Regions from separate parts of the Candidatus Pelagibacter sp. PS_43 genome, predicted to be linked through region 2. Evidence: riboswitches for the same ligand, from Rfam matches in the RefSeq annotation. Region 2 holds a riboswitch; the other holds the start of a gene.
What was found. Region 2 has a riboswitch for S-adenosylmethionine ahead of AC5SLL_RS02170 (OsmC family protein). Riboswitches for the same ligand answer to the same signal wherever they lie in the genome.

Region 1 (6,799 bases), 130 kb from region 2:
ACTTATCACTTGCACTTTTTATCTTATGTTTAATTTTTTGGTATATTTTAGATTTTTTTGATATTCAAAAAATAGATTATAAAATTCCACAATCCTTATTGTTATTTATTTTTTTATTGATTGTTATTCAAATTATATTGGGCGCTTTTCTTTCAGGTTTAAATGGAGGTTTAATTTATAATACTTGGCCAGATATGAATGGTACTTTTTTTCCAAATGATGTTTTATTATTAGATCTTTTTACCTCTGAGTCATTTTATAATACTTCTATTATTCAATTTTTACATAGATCAACTGCCTATCTGCTTGTGATCCTTGTTATGATTATTAACTATTTATTTATTAAAGAAGGAGTTGCCATAAAGAATATAATTCTTTTTGATATAGCTTTACTTATTCAAATATTATTAGGAATCGTTACATTAATGTCTGGTGTAGAGATAAAGTATGCATCACTACACCAGTTAGGTTCTATTTTTGTATTAACAACCTATATTTTACTCATTTATAAAAACTCAAGAGGTTTTTTAAAATGATAAAGAATTGTTATGAAGCACTAAGTGCTTGATCAAGATCATCTATTATATCGTCAATATGTTCTAATCCTATACACAGTCTTATATATCCAGGTGTAACTCCTGCAGCACTTAATTCTTGCTCCGTGAGTTGGCTATGAGTTGTCGTTGCCGGATGTATAGCTAAGCTTCTAGCATCTCCTATATTTGCTACATGATAAAACATTTTTAAAGCTTCTATAAATTTCTTACCAGACTCAATGCCACCTTTTAGTTCTATTCCTATTAAAGCACCATTTCCTCCATCAAGATATTTTTTTGCTCTTTTTCCAATATCTCCCTCATACTTAGTTGGGTAAATCACTCTAGAAACTTTTTTATGATTAGATAAATGATCCACTGTTTTTTCCGCATTAGAGCAATGTTGTTTCATCCTCAAGGCTACTGTTTCAAGTCCTTGAATTATTCCAAAAGCATTATCAGGAGCTAATGCAGCTCCAAGATCTCTCAAAAGAGTAACTCTTGCTCTAACAGCAAAGGATACATTGGCGCCAGTTAATTCAGGAACTGCCTTACCCCATACTACGCCACCATAACTTGCATCAGGTTCATTAAACAAGGGTTGTCTTTTTGGATTGGCTGTCCAATCAAAATTTCCACCATCAATTAGTGCTCCACCTACAACTGTACCATGTCCACCTATATATTTTGTAAGTGAGTAAACCACTATTGCAGCTCCATGCTCTATAGGCTTACAGATGATAGGGGCGGCGGTGTTATCAACTATTAATGGAATATTATATTTTTTTCCAATATCAGAAACTTCTTTAATAGGAAATACTCTTAAATATGGATTGGGCAATGTTTCTCCATAAAAAGCTCTAGTTTTATCATCTATTGCTTTTTCAAAGTTTTTAGGATCTGCTGGATCAGCATATCTAACTTCAATACCAAGCTTGCTCAATGTATGAGTAAACAATGAAACAGTTCCACCATAAAGATCTGTAGAACTAACAATATTATCCCCAGCTTGAGCAACATTCAAAATAGCAAATGTTGAAGCTGTTTGACCCGAAGAAACAGTTAAACTTGCTAATCCACCATCTAAGGCAGCTAGTCTTTTTTCAAGAACATCATTGGTTGGATTCATAATTCTTGTGTAGATATTTCCAAACTCTTTTAGACCAAATAAATTGGCTGCATGCTCAGTGCTATCAAATAGATATGAAGTTGTTCTATAAATTGGGACAGCTACAGCTTTTGTAGTTGGGTCACTTCTATAATCACCACCATGTAATGCGATAGTTTCTGGGTTTTGTCTTTTTGTACTCATCTTAATACTCCTTTTTTAGTACTTTTGCTTTATGCAAGGCGTACAATACAGTTCAAATGCGCCTACCGAAAATGTGGGTAAAAAATCCATTTTAGCAATTATTAGCCTGCAATAGGAACAAATCGGCAAATAAAAATTACCATTAAATGGCTATATTGCAAGAGAAATATAAAATTGACTTTATAATTATTAATAGTATTAATCCACGCTCTATGACTAAATTTTTAAAAAGTAGCGAATTAACAAGTAATTGGTTTGAAATTGATGCTAAAGGAGCAGTTGTTGGAAGACTAGCATCTATAATAGCAATGATTGTTAGGGGAAAAAACAAAACTACTTACACACCTCACATGGATGATGGTGACTTTGTAGTTGTTAAAAATATAGAACATGCAAAATTTACTGGAAAAAAATTTAAAGACAAAAAATACTATAGACATACGGGCCACCCAGGTGGAATTAAAGAAATAACTCCTGAAAAACTATTAGAAAAGAATAAACCAGGAGAGACTTTAAAATTAGCGGTTAAAAGAATGTTACCAGGAGGTGTTCTTGGTAGAAAGCAACTAACTAAAGTTAAAATTTATGCTGGTGAAGAGCATCCTCATGCAGCTCAAAATCCTAAACTTTTAGATTTAGGAAAATTAAATAGCAAAAATTTAATTAGAAATTAATATGGAACAAACAGCACAAACAATATCAAAAAAACCTAAGATCAAGTTAGATTTTAAAGATAGCAAATATGCTACTGGCAGAAGAAAAAAATCAATTGCTAAAATTTGGTTAAAAAAAGGGACCGGTAAAATTTATGTTAATGGTCGAACAATGGATGAATACTTCACTAGTGGTAGTCATAAAATGCAAATTACTAGACCTTTTGAAATTATTAATCAAGCAACAGCATATGATGTTAGATGTAGTGTTGCTGGAGGCGGTCACACTGGACAGGCAGGAGCAATGGTTCACGGTATTGCAAAAGCCTTAATATTATTTGACTCAGAACTAAGAAGTACACTAAAAACAGAGAAACTTAACACCAGAGACTCAAGATCTGTTGAAAGAAAAAAACCTGGTCGTAAAAAAGCTAGAAGAAGCTTCCAATTCTCGAAAAGATAATTTTTTTTTATTTCAAAATAGTTATAATAAACAATGCCTAAGCTTAATGTTTTAGTTGCTGGTTCAACTGGTTATATCGGTGTTCAATTAATAAGATTATTAGTTAAGCACAAAAATATTAATATAAAATATTTGTGTGGTAGCTCATCTGTTGGTAAGAAAATTACTAGTTATGAAAAATCATTAAAATCAAAAAATTTACCCAAGATTACTAAATTTAATAAATCATTTTTAAAAGAAGTTGATTTGGTATTTACCGCATTACCAAATGGTGAAGCTCAATCTATATCAAATAGTTTATTAAAACATAATGTGTTGATTGATTTGGCAGCAGATTTTAGACTTAATAATGCATCCTTATATCTAAAATGGTATAAACAAAAACACAGATCAATTTCAAATATTAAAAAATCTATATATTCATTACCTGAAATTACAGGTGAAAAAGTTAAAAATTTTAATATTATTGGTTGCCCGGGTTGTTATCCAACATCAATATTGTTACCGTTAATTCCATTGATTAAAAAAAATTTAATTAAAGTTAATAATATAATTATAGACTCTAAATCGGGATATTCTGGAGCTGGAAGAGGAGTACATGACAAATATAAAAATAAAAACCTTTATGAATCTTTAAGTGCCTACGGTGTTGGTTTTCATCGTCACAATTCTGAAATACAACAAGAGTTTAATTTTTTTACAAAAAAGAAAGTAAATTTTACTTTTACTCCACATTTAACACCAATGTTTAGAGGAATATTAAGCACCATTTATGTAGAGCTAAATAAAGGATCTACAATTAAAAAATTAGAAAAAGTTTTGATTAATCATTATCCCAATAATGGATTTGTAAAAATTCTAAAAACTAACTCTTTAATAAGTACAAATGATATAATTAATACAAATAACTGCCATATATCAATTTGTAAAACTAAGTATAAAGATAAAGTGATTATCTTGTCATCAATAGACAATCTAATTAAAGGTGGCGCAGGACAAGCTATACAAAATATGAATATTAGATTTGGATTTAAAAAGACAGAGGGCTTAATATGAAATATTTCTTAATGTTTTCATTTTTATTTTTTTTGTCTTGTTCTTTAGATAAAGTTTCTATTAAAAAAACTATTGAAAAAGAAAAATATACTAAAATGTTAGAAAAAAATGGAGATTTTAAACAAATGTCATTTGATGAATTTGATTTATTTCTTAAAGAATATTCAAAAAACTCAGACTATCCTGATATAAACAAGTAAATGAAAATGAATTTAAATATTGCTGTAGTTGGATTGGGTCAAGTAGGTAACTATTTACTAAATGAATTAAATATAAAAAAAAAAGAAATTGAATTAATTACAGGCAAAAGAATTAATGTTGTAGCTGTTTCTGCAAAAAACCTAAAAAAGAAAAGAAAATTTAAAGTTAATAAAAATATCTTTTTTAAAAATCCTTTAGATATTTTTAAATTAAATAAAGTAGATATTTTATTTGAAGCAATAGGAATGTCAGATGGCATTTCTAAAAGAGTAGTTGAAACTGCTTTAAGAAATAAAATTCACGTTATTACACCAAATAAAGCTCTAATATCAAAACATGGAGATTATCTTGCTAAATTAGCTGAAGATAATAATGTAAATCTTGAATTTGAAGCATCTGTTGCTGGTGGTATTCCAATATTAAGAACTATTAAAGAGGGTCTAGCAACTAACAAAATTACTAAAGTTTATGGAATTTTGAATGGAACTTCTAATTATATTCTATCAGAAATGAGAAATTCTAAAGATAGTTTTGCCAATGTTTTAAAAAAGGCTCAAAAATTAGGATACGCTGAACCAGGTAACCCTAAATTAGATCTTAATGGTTTTGATGCTTTTGCTAAAGTAAGAATTTTGTCTGCTCTTGCATTTAATACTAAGATTTCAAAATATAAATGTTTAATGGAAGGAATTGAAAAAATTGAATTAAAAGATATTGAAATAGCTAGCCAATTAAATTTACGTATTAAGTTACTTGGTATCTCTGAAATTATTAATGGTTGTTTATTTGAAACTGTCCACCCATGTCTTGTAAGTAAAAATTCTTATATTGGTAATGTTTCTGGTGTGATGAATGCTGTCATACTTGAGGGTAAACCTGTTGGTGAAAGTATATTACAAGGAGAGGGTGCTGGGCCTGGACCTACTTCTTCATCATTACTATCTGATTTACTTTCTATTTTGAAAGGGGATATTAAAAAACCCTTTGGTATGCCTAACAACAAGCGTAAGTCCATAAAATGTTATAATGTCAATAATTATACTAATTCTTTATATTTGAGATTTGAAGTTAAAGATAAACCTGGTGTTCTGTCCAGGATTACTAACAGGTTAGCTAAATACAAAATTTCTGTAAAAAGAATGATTCAAACACCAGATAAAAAAAATAATAAAGCTACTGTTGTTATTATTACTCACAAAACAAGCGAACTTAATTCAAATAACTGTCTTGCAAAATTTAAAAAAGATAAAGATATTCTTAAATATCCTACATTAATTAGAATTCATAATTAATGGAATTATATTCCAAAATTTTTGAAGTTTTATTTCCTGTTTTTTTTGTTATCGGTATTGGTTATTACCTAGGCAAAAAAAATCCAAAAATAGACACTAATTTCATAACTAATTTTGCAGGTAATATAGGAACGCCTGCAATGATTTTTTATACCGTAACTACCACAGGTATTACTTTAGCAGTTTTTACCTCCTACTTCTTCTATGCTTTGGTTATGATTGGAGGCTTTTCCATAGTTGGTCTAATACTTCTTTTTATTTTAAAAAGAGATCTAAGTATGGAACTACCGCCAATGATTTTACCAAATACTGGTAATATGGGTATACCAATTTGTCTTTTTGCTTATGGTGCTGAAGGGCTTGGTGTAGCATCTGCTATAGCCTCTGTTATAATTTTGTTTCATTTTACGTTGGGTGTTTTTCTTGCTAAAAAAAAATTTTCTTTCGATGTGGTTCTTAAAAGTCCTCCTGTTTATGCAATAATAATATCAATATTATTTCTTTATTTTAACTTAGATGTCCCGGTATTTCTTGAAAACACCACTTTTCTTTTAACATATGCAACAATATTTTTAGTTTTAATGTCCCTTGGTATAGCCTTAACAAGGTTTAAGTTTTCTTTAAAAAATTCAATTATATTAGCCTTAGGACGTGTTATTTTGGGTCCAATCATATGTATTCTTATAATAAATAAACTCGATTTGAATGGTTTTGCAGCTGGTGTCTTATTAATACAAAGTGCAATGCCAAGTGCTGTGTTAAATTATCTTGTTGGATCGATGTATTCACCTAAAAAAATTGTTGATAGTATCGCTAGTACAATTGTAACATCTACATTGATGTCTTTTATTACTATTCCAATAGTAGTATTCTTTGCTTTAAAGTACTTCAATTAAACTGTATCTATTGGCTTATGAAAGCCATTATTTTTAGCTTATTAGGTTGGATGTTTCTTCCAGTAATGGATGGATTTGCAAAATATTTAAGTACAGATTTACCAGTACTACAAATAACTTGGGCTAGGTATTTTTTCACAGTTGTATTTACTCTTCCAATAATGTTTTTCTTTTATAAAAAACACCTAGTCTGGTCTGATAAACCAAAACTACAAATACTTAGAGGTTTGATTTTACTTTCTGCGAATGTGTGTTTTTTTTATTCAATATCTGTAATCTCACTAGCTAAGGCCTTAACATTAGCTTTTATTGCTCCATTAATCGTTACAGCATTTTCACCCATTTTATTAGGTGAGAAGGTGGGTTTAAGAAGATGGACAGCTGTAATAA
Region 2 (6,799 bases):
AACCTCTGATTATTTTGTGACCTTTTTTCTCCAAAACAAGAGGAAAAAAAATGAGCACAAATAAATTAAAAGAAAGATTAGATAAAGGACCTGTTATATGCGCAGAAGGTTTTTTATTTGAGATAGAAAGACGTGGCTATATGTCATCAGGGGAATTTGTTCCAATGGTGTCATTAGATCATCCTGAAGTTTTAGAAAATTTACATAGAGAATTTCAACACGCAGGATCTGATGTAGTTGAGGCCTTTACTTATAATGGACACAGAGAAAAAATGCGTGTTATTGGTAAGGAAGAACTTCTCGAACCACTAAATCGTTCAGCATTAAAAATTGCTAAAAAAGTAGCACTAGATACTCCTAAAGGATCAAAACCAAATTTGATGGCAGGTAATATTTCAAATTCAAATATCTGGAAACATAATGATCCACAATCTCAAAAAGAAGTTGAAGGAATGTTTACAGAGATGATTGGTTGGGCCGTTGAAGAAGGTGCTGATATGTTAATTGGTGAAACTTTTTATTATGCTGAAGAAGCTTTTAAAGCTTTAGAGATAATGAAAAAAACAGGTTTACCAACTGTATTAACCATATCCCCAATGGGTGAAAATAAAATGAGAGATGGAAAATCAGTTGTTGATACCTGTAAAGAGCTAGAGCAATTAGGGGCTGATGTTGTTGGTTTAAATTGTTTTAGAGGACCTGCTACTATGTTTCCTTTTTTAAAAGAAATTAGAAAAGCAGTTAAATGTCATGTTGGAGCTTTACCTATTCCTTATAGAACCAGTGAAGATTACCCAACATTTTTTAATCTACCAGATAGAAGTAATTGTCAGTGTCCATCACCTCATGGAAGAACGTTTCCAACAGCATTGGACCCACATTTTTGTAATAGATATGAAATAGGTAAATTTGCAAAAGATGCTTATGAGCTAGGTATTAATTACCTTGGAGTATGTTGTGGAGCAAACCCAATGTTGATTAGGGAAGTTGCTGAATCTATTGGTTTAACTGTTCCAGCAAGTAAATATCGAGAGAACATGGAAAATCATTTTATGTATGGAAAAAATAAAAGAATTCCAAAACATATGACTGAATATGGAGACAAAGCGTAAATAAATTAAGAAGGGCATTTAACTAAATTGTGCGCCTGACATATGTCGAAGCACTAAAACAGGAGAAAAAAAATGAGTAACAATCTAAAAGAAACAATAAGTAATCTACAGAAGGATTTTACAGCTAACCCAAAAAATGCTGTGGTCCAATATGAAAGCAACTCAATTCTTAAAGAAGGACTTCAATCTGTAGTCACTCTTAGAGAGCATAAATTAGTTGTTGATGAACCCAAAAGTTTTGGTGGTAAAGACGAAGGTCCGAGCCCAGTAGAGTTAATATTAGCAGCGTTAGCAACGTGTCAGGAGATAACTTATAAAGCATTTGCTACAGCAGCGGGTATTAATATTGAGAGTGTTAGTGTTAAATTAAAAGGTGAATTAGATCTTCAGGGTTTTTTAGCTTTAAATAAAAACACTAGACCTGGCTTTCAATCCATCTCAGGCACTGTTGATATTAAATCTTCATCACCTAAAGCAGAAATAGATAAATTGATTGATACAGTAAATACACATTGCCCGGTATTAGATATTTTATCAAATGGAGTTCCTATTAAATTGTTTCAAAAGGTTTCTTCAAACTCTTATAATGAAGAGCACATAGAGCAAAGAGTAAGTGCTGCTTAACTAATCTAACTCAAGCCCTATGAAAAATAGGGCTTGAGTCTTTTAAGTTCATTTCAAATCCTAAAAAATTAGAAGTTTGACTAGAATTAACTATTAATTGCGTGCTAGGGTCTTGTTAATGAAAAATATTTATCATTCTGATATTTATCAATTTAACACCCCAGTTAGTAGTTATTGGGAAGATCATTCAAGCGAAAATTTAAATCTAGAAAAACTTAATAAAGATATCAGCTCAGAAATTGTTGTAATAGGTGGAGGGTACACTGGTTTATCCTGTGCAATTAATTTAATAGAAAATCATAATTTAGAGGTTATTTTAGTTGAAGCTGGAAAAATAGGCTGGGGGGCTTCATCTCGTAATGCAGGTTTTTGTTGTCTGCCGCCAAGTAAGATGTCTTTTAAAAAGATGCAATCTATTTACGGCAATGATGAAACTAAAAAATTCTTTAAAAATTCTGTTGAAGGCTCAAATTATACAAAAGACATTATAAAAGAATATAATATTGATTGTGATGTAACGGGGGATAGTAATTACGTAGTCGCCCATCACCCAAGTAAGTTTAAAGATATTCAAGAGCAAGCTACAGCTTACAAAGAAGAGTTTGGTATTGAAACTGAAATTTATTCAAAAGAAGACTTTGATAAAATTGGCCATGGTGGCACAGAGCAATTTGGAGCTTTTTCTTATAAACCTGGTTTTGCAATCAATCCTCTTAAATTTGTTAATGGCATTGCAAAATATGCTTTATCTAAACAATTAAAAATCTTCGAGCACACTAAAGTTGATAAAATTGATAAAGATAAGGGTGCTTATATTTTAAGGACTAAAGAAGGATCTATTCGTTCAAAAAAAATAGTCGTTGCAACAAACGGGTTTTATCAAGAAGGCTTAATCCCAGAGATGAATTCAAGAATTTTACCAGTAATTTCAAATATTATTGTCACCAGAGTCTTAACGAAGCAAGAAATTGACCAACATAATTTTACAACATTTTCACCAATAGCTAATACTAAAAATCTTTTATATTATTATCGAAAGTTACCTGACAACCGAATTTTATTTGGCACTAGAGGGGATTTAAGTGGCAGTGATCAATCTAATTTAAATATGTCTAAGAAAATGGAAAAGTTTTTAAAAGATATTTTTCCTAAATGGAAAGACATTAATATTGATTATAATTGGCGGGGATTAATTGCTTTATCTCAAAAATTAACTCCCTCCATTGGTAAAATTGATAATGAAGAGATTTATTATGGATTTGGCTATAATGGGGTTGGAGTGAGTGCTGCTCCTTGGACTGGAAAACAATTGTCTAAGTTAGTATTATCAAACAGTAAAGAGTTAGATATTTCAAAAATTTATAAAGGATTACCTAAGAAATTTATCTTCCCCCAGTTAAGAACGTTTTATTTTAGATTAGCGGTGTGGTTTTATGCAATTAAAGACAGATTTAATATTTAAGAAAATATATGATAAAAACTAATTTATGAACGTATTTATAATTTTATCAGTATTGGTAATTGTTGTTGGGGTTATTTTACTAGTTGCATCACCTGCTGCGTTATTTACTTTAAATTGGAAGGAAAAGTCAGGAAAAGACAAATTTCTAATGTTCGTATTTTATGGTATTTTGGTTTATATAATAAATATCATTTTTTGGATTATTAAATAAAAATATTACCCATTCCCGAGATCTCTTTATTCCTATTTACTATTAGCTAATTCCATCACCTAGACACCTGATTTGAATATTGGTAGGGTTGGATGGTGAGTGATATTTTTCCAAAAGGATCGGCATGGATGAACAGTGAGTTCATTCAACTTTCTGAAGCTAAAATTCCTATTTTAGATTGGGCTTTTTTAAGATCTGATGCCACATATGATGTTGTCCATGTTTGGAAGGGTAGATTTTTTCAATTAGATAAACATATTGATCGTTTCTTTAAATCAACAGAAAAACTGAGAATGCCATGCAGACTTAGTCGTGAAGAAATAAAAAAAATATTAGCAGGTTGTGTTAAAAAAGCAGATCTTGAAGATTCTTATGTTGAAATGATACAAACAAGAGGAATGTCTCCAAACTTTGTTAGAGATCCTCGAAAAGCGACACCACGTTTTATGGCTTTTGCAGTACCCTTTGGTTGGATACTTAAACCAGAAGATTTTGAAAAAGGATTAGATGTATATTTAACCGATATAACAAGAATTCCTCCAAGTTCAGTTGATCCTACTATTAAAAATTATCATTGGATGGATTTAGTCACCGGTATGCTTGATGCTTATGAGAGAGGACATCATACTGCTTTATTAGTAGATGAGGATAACAATATCTCAGAAGGCCCAGGCTTTAATATTTTCTCTGTTGATGAAAATGGAATTAATACCCCAGACCATGGAGTACTAGAAGGAATTACAAGACAAACCGTTATTGATTTAGCTAAAGAACTAAATATCAAAGTTAATAAAAAATCTATAACGATTGAAATGTTAAAATCATCTAAAGAATTATTTGCAACTTCAACAGCAGGAGGGGTAATGCCAATAACAAAAATAAGTGGGGAAAATATTAAACAAGGAACGGTAGGGGATATTACAAGAAAAATTCACAAACTCTATTGGGATAAGCATTCAGATCCTATGTGGAGCACATCTATAAATGATATATTGTAAAAAATGAACATTAAACAAACAGTTATCTTTGTCTTCATTCCATCAACTGGACACCTGATTTAAGGTTTGGTAGGTTTAAATTATGTCTGGACTTGAAATATTATTAGCCATTGAACTTACTTATTTAGCTTACACAATAATTATGGATTTATGATCAAATATATTCTGCCAGCTATAATCATCTTCTTAATCGTATTATTCTGGGAAAAGATTACCGAAATAGTCTTTAAAAAATTTAATATTAGATTGAATTATATTATTGTCAGTGCTGTGTTAGTAGCTATCGCCATAATAGTTTTATTGGTAAATTATTGATAAATTTAATTAATGAATAAACAAATAGATAAAAAAAAATACAAAAAAGCTTTAGATTTTACTTACAAGATACACTTTAAACAAAACCGCAAAGGAACAGGAATTCCTTACTTCACTCACTTAGTATCAGTTAGTAACAATATTATTGAAGATGGCGGTACTACTGATGAAGCTATAGGAGGTTTATTACATGATGCTGTTGAAGATCAAGGTGGATTAAGAGTTTTAAAAGAAATTAAAAAGCAGTTTGGTAGTAAAGTTGCTAAAATAGTTGATGAATGTAGTGATACTGCAGTAGTTCCAAAACCACCTTGGCAGGAAAGAAAAAAGAAATACATTTCTGATATTAAGAAAAAAGGCCAATCTTCTATGTTTGTATCCCTTTGTGATAAATTACATAACGGTACCTGTATTGTTAATGATTATAAAAGAGTAGGTAAGAAAATCTGGAACAGATTTACAGCGTCTCCTAAGCAAGTTGCCTGGTATTATGAGAGTTTATACAAAGAGTTTTCAAAACATCTAAAAGGTCATAAAGTTCTTAAAGATAATTACTTAATGGTGGTTAAAGAAATTAAGAAAGCAGCATCAAAATGAAAATAATTGATATTGAAATGAAGGATAAGACTATCAACTGCCCTATTTGTAAATCTGAAAATCTTAATGATAAAGGAATAAAAGATATTTGTGAACATTTAATTTTTATAGGAACTAGTCACTCTGATGATCCAGAAATAGATACTGAAGATTTAAACTCAAAATATGATATGGAAAAATATGAAACTATAACTGATTTTTTTAAAGCCGATCTGGATGATAGTTACTCACTATTTGTAGACTCTAGCACCAGACAAATTGATGTTTATTTATTATACAAAAATATTTAATTTTAAGTATATTTCAATCAGTTAACAAATTGTTGAAGAAACATTTTGAAGTATTACTAAGATTATTTGAAATTAAATTCACTCATTATTTTATCAGAGTCTTTTTTATTCAATATTGTTGGGCAATTTAGTAAAATAAATCCTATTGAATTGTCTTTCATCAAATCTAATTTTTCAAAAATTTTTAAACCATCAATCCATTCTTTAGTATTCAATGATTTAACTAATTTAGTTTGAATAGAAACTTCATAGCTTTTGTCATATTTAATTATTATTGGAAGATCAACTATCTCGTTAGATAAAATTTCCCTGATATCAGAAAATTTTTTAATTTTTGAAATATATGTAAAAATTATATCACCTTTATTAAATATTAATTTTTTTGATTTGCTTTTAGAAATACCTAAATTCTTATATCCATTTATTTCATCTTGTTTTCTGTTAAATTCGCTTTCAACAAATAACCAATAATTTTTATGATTTTTTGAATACATTGATGATTTCTTTAAATGAATTTGGTGTAATCTTAATTTGATCCCATATTTCTTGTTTTACGTATAAATAGTCCCAACTTTTTCCAGTTGTTTCGGTTGCATCTTCACACCAAGTTTTTAACCTCTCAATTTTTTTAGGATCATCAATATTTTCTGCACCTTTTGTCTCAACTATCCACATACTTCCATCATTTAATTTAATAGTGAAATCAGGGTAATAGTTTCCAATGCTTTTATCACTTTTTATATAACTAATTTTAAAATTTAATTGTTTAAAATTTTTAACAAAAGCTCTTACATCTATAGTTGCATCTAAAAATCCAGCAAATCTTAATTCAAACTTAGAATCTCCTACAATTTTATTAAATACAGATTTTTTTGCTGGTAAATATTCTGTAGTTCTTGCAACACTAAACGTTCTAGTTTGACCTACTTTAATATAATCTACAATTTCTGATGTTCCAGTATCACTAATAGTTAATTCGTTTATGTGTGTTTTGAATGTTTCAATTATCGATCTTCTAACTTCAGTTTCACTTAAATTTCTAGCTATATTGAGATCTTCAAGATTAACTTTTCTATCAAAAAGAATTTCTTGCATAAATAATTTAACTTTTTCATATAAAATTTCTTGACCTCCAAACAATCTCATTTCGCTCATTATAGATTTTGTAAAAAAAGATACTATGGAGGAAG

Region 1: linked by a shared signal. The riboswitch ahead of AC5SLL_RS02940 (O-acetylhomoserine aminocarboxypropyltransferase/cysteine synthase family protein) and the one ahead of AC5SLL_RS02170 (OsmC family protein) in region 2 are both predicted to bind S-adenosylmethionine.

Annotation. Positions count from the first base shown of each region.
Region 1 covers NZ_CM182066.1:533,731-540,529, forward strand. Annotated here, with positions in the region: gene AC5SLL_RS02935 (COX15/CtaA family protein) at 1-536, shown strand, start outside; gene AC5SLL_RS02940 (O-acetylhomoserine aminocarboxypropyltransferase/cysteine synthase family protein) at 547-1,848, opposite strand; SAM riboswitch class V at 1,853-1,921, opposite strand; gene rplM (50S ribosomal protein L13) at 2,061-2,522, shown strand; gene rpsI (30S ribosomal protein S9) at 2,524-2,964, shown strand; gene argC (N-acetyl-gamma-glutamyl-phosphate reductase) at 2,998-4,020, shown strand; gene AC5SLL_RS02960 (hypothetical protein) at 4,032-4,220, shown strand; gene AC5SLL_RS02965 (homoserine dehydrogenase) at 4,221-5,513, shown strand; gene AC5SLL_RS02970 (AEC family transporter) at 5,513-6,409, shown strand; gene AC5SLL_RS02975 (DMT family transporter) at 6,427-6,799, shown strand, end outside.
Region 2 covers NZ_CM182066.1:401,880-408,678, forward strand. Annotated here, with positions in the region: gene AC5SLL_RS02165 (homocysteine S-methyltransferase family protein) at 51-1,112, shown strand; SAM riboswitch class V at 1,116-1,180, shown strand; gene AC5SLL_RS02170 (OsmC family protein) at 1,185-1,736, shown strand; gene AC5SLL_RS02175 (NAD(P)/FAD-dependent oxidoreductase) at 1,855-3,198, shown strand; gene AC5SLL_RS02180 (hypothetical protein) at 3,224-3,409, shown strand; gene AC5SLL_RS02185 (aminotransferase class IV) at 3,502-4,407, shown strand; gene AC5SLL_RS02190 (HD domain-containing protein) at 4,735-5,319, shown strand; gene AC5SLL_RS02195 (hypothetical protein) at 5,316-5,609, shown strand; gene AC5SLL_RS02200 (hypothetical protein) at 5,672-6,103, opposite strand; gene AC5SLL_RS02205 (DEAD/DEAH box helicase) at 6,084-6,799, opposite strand, start outside.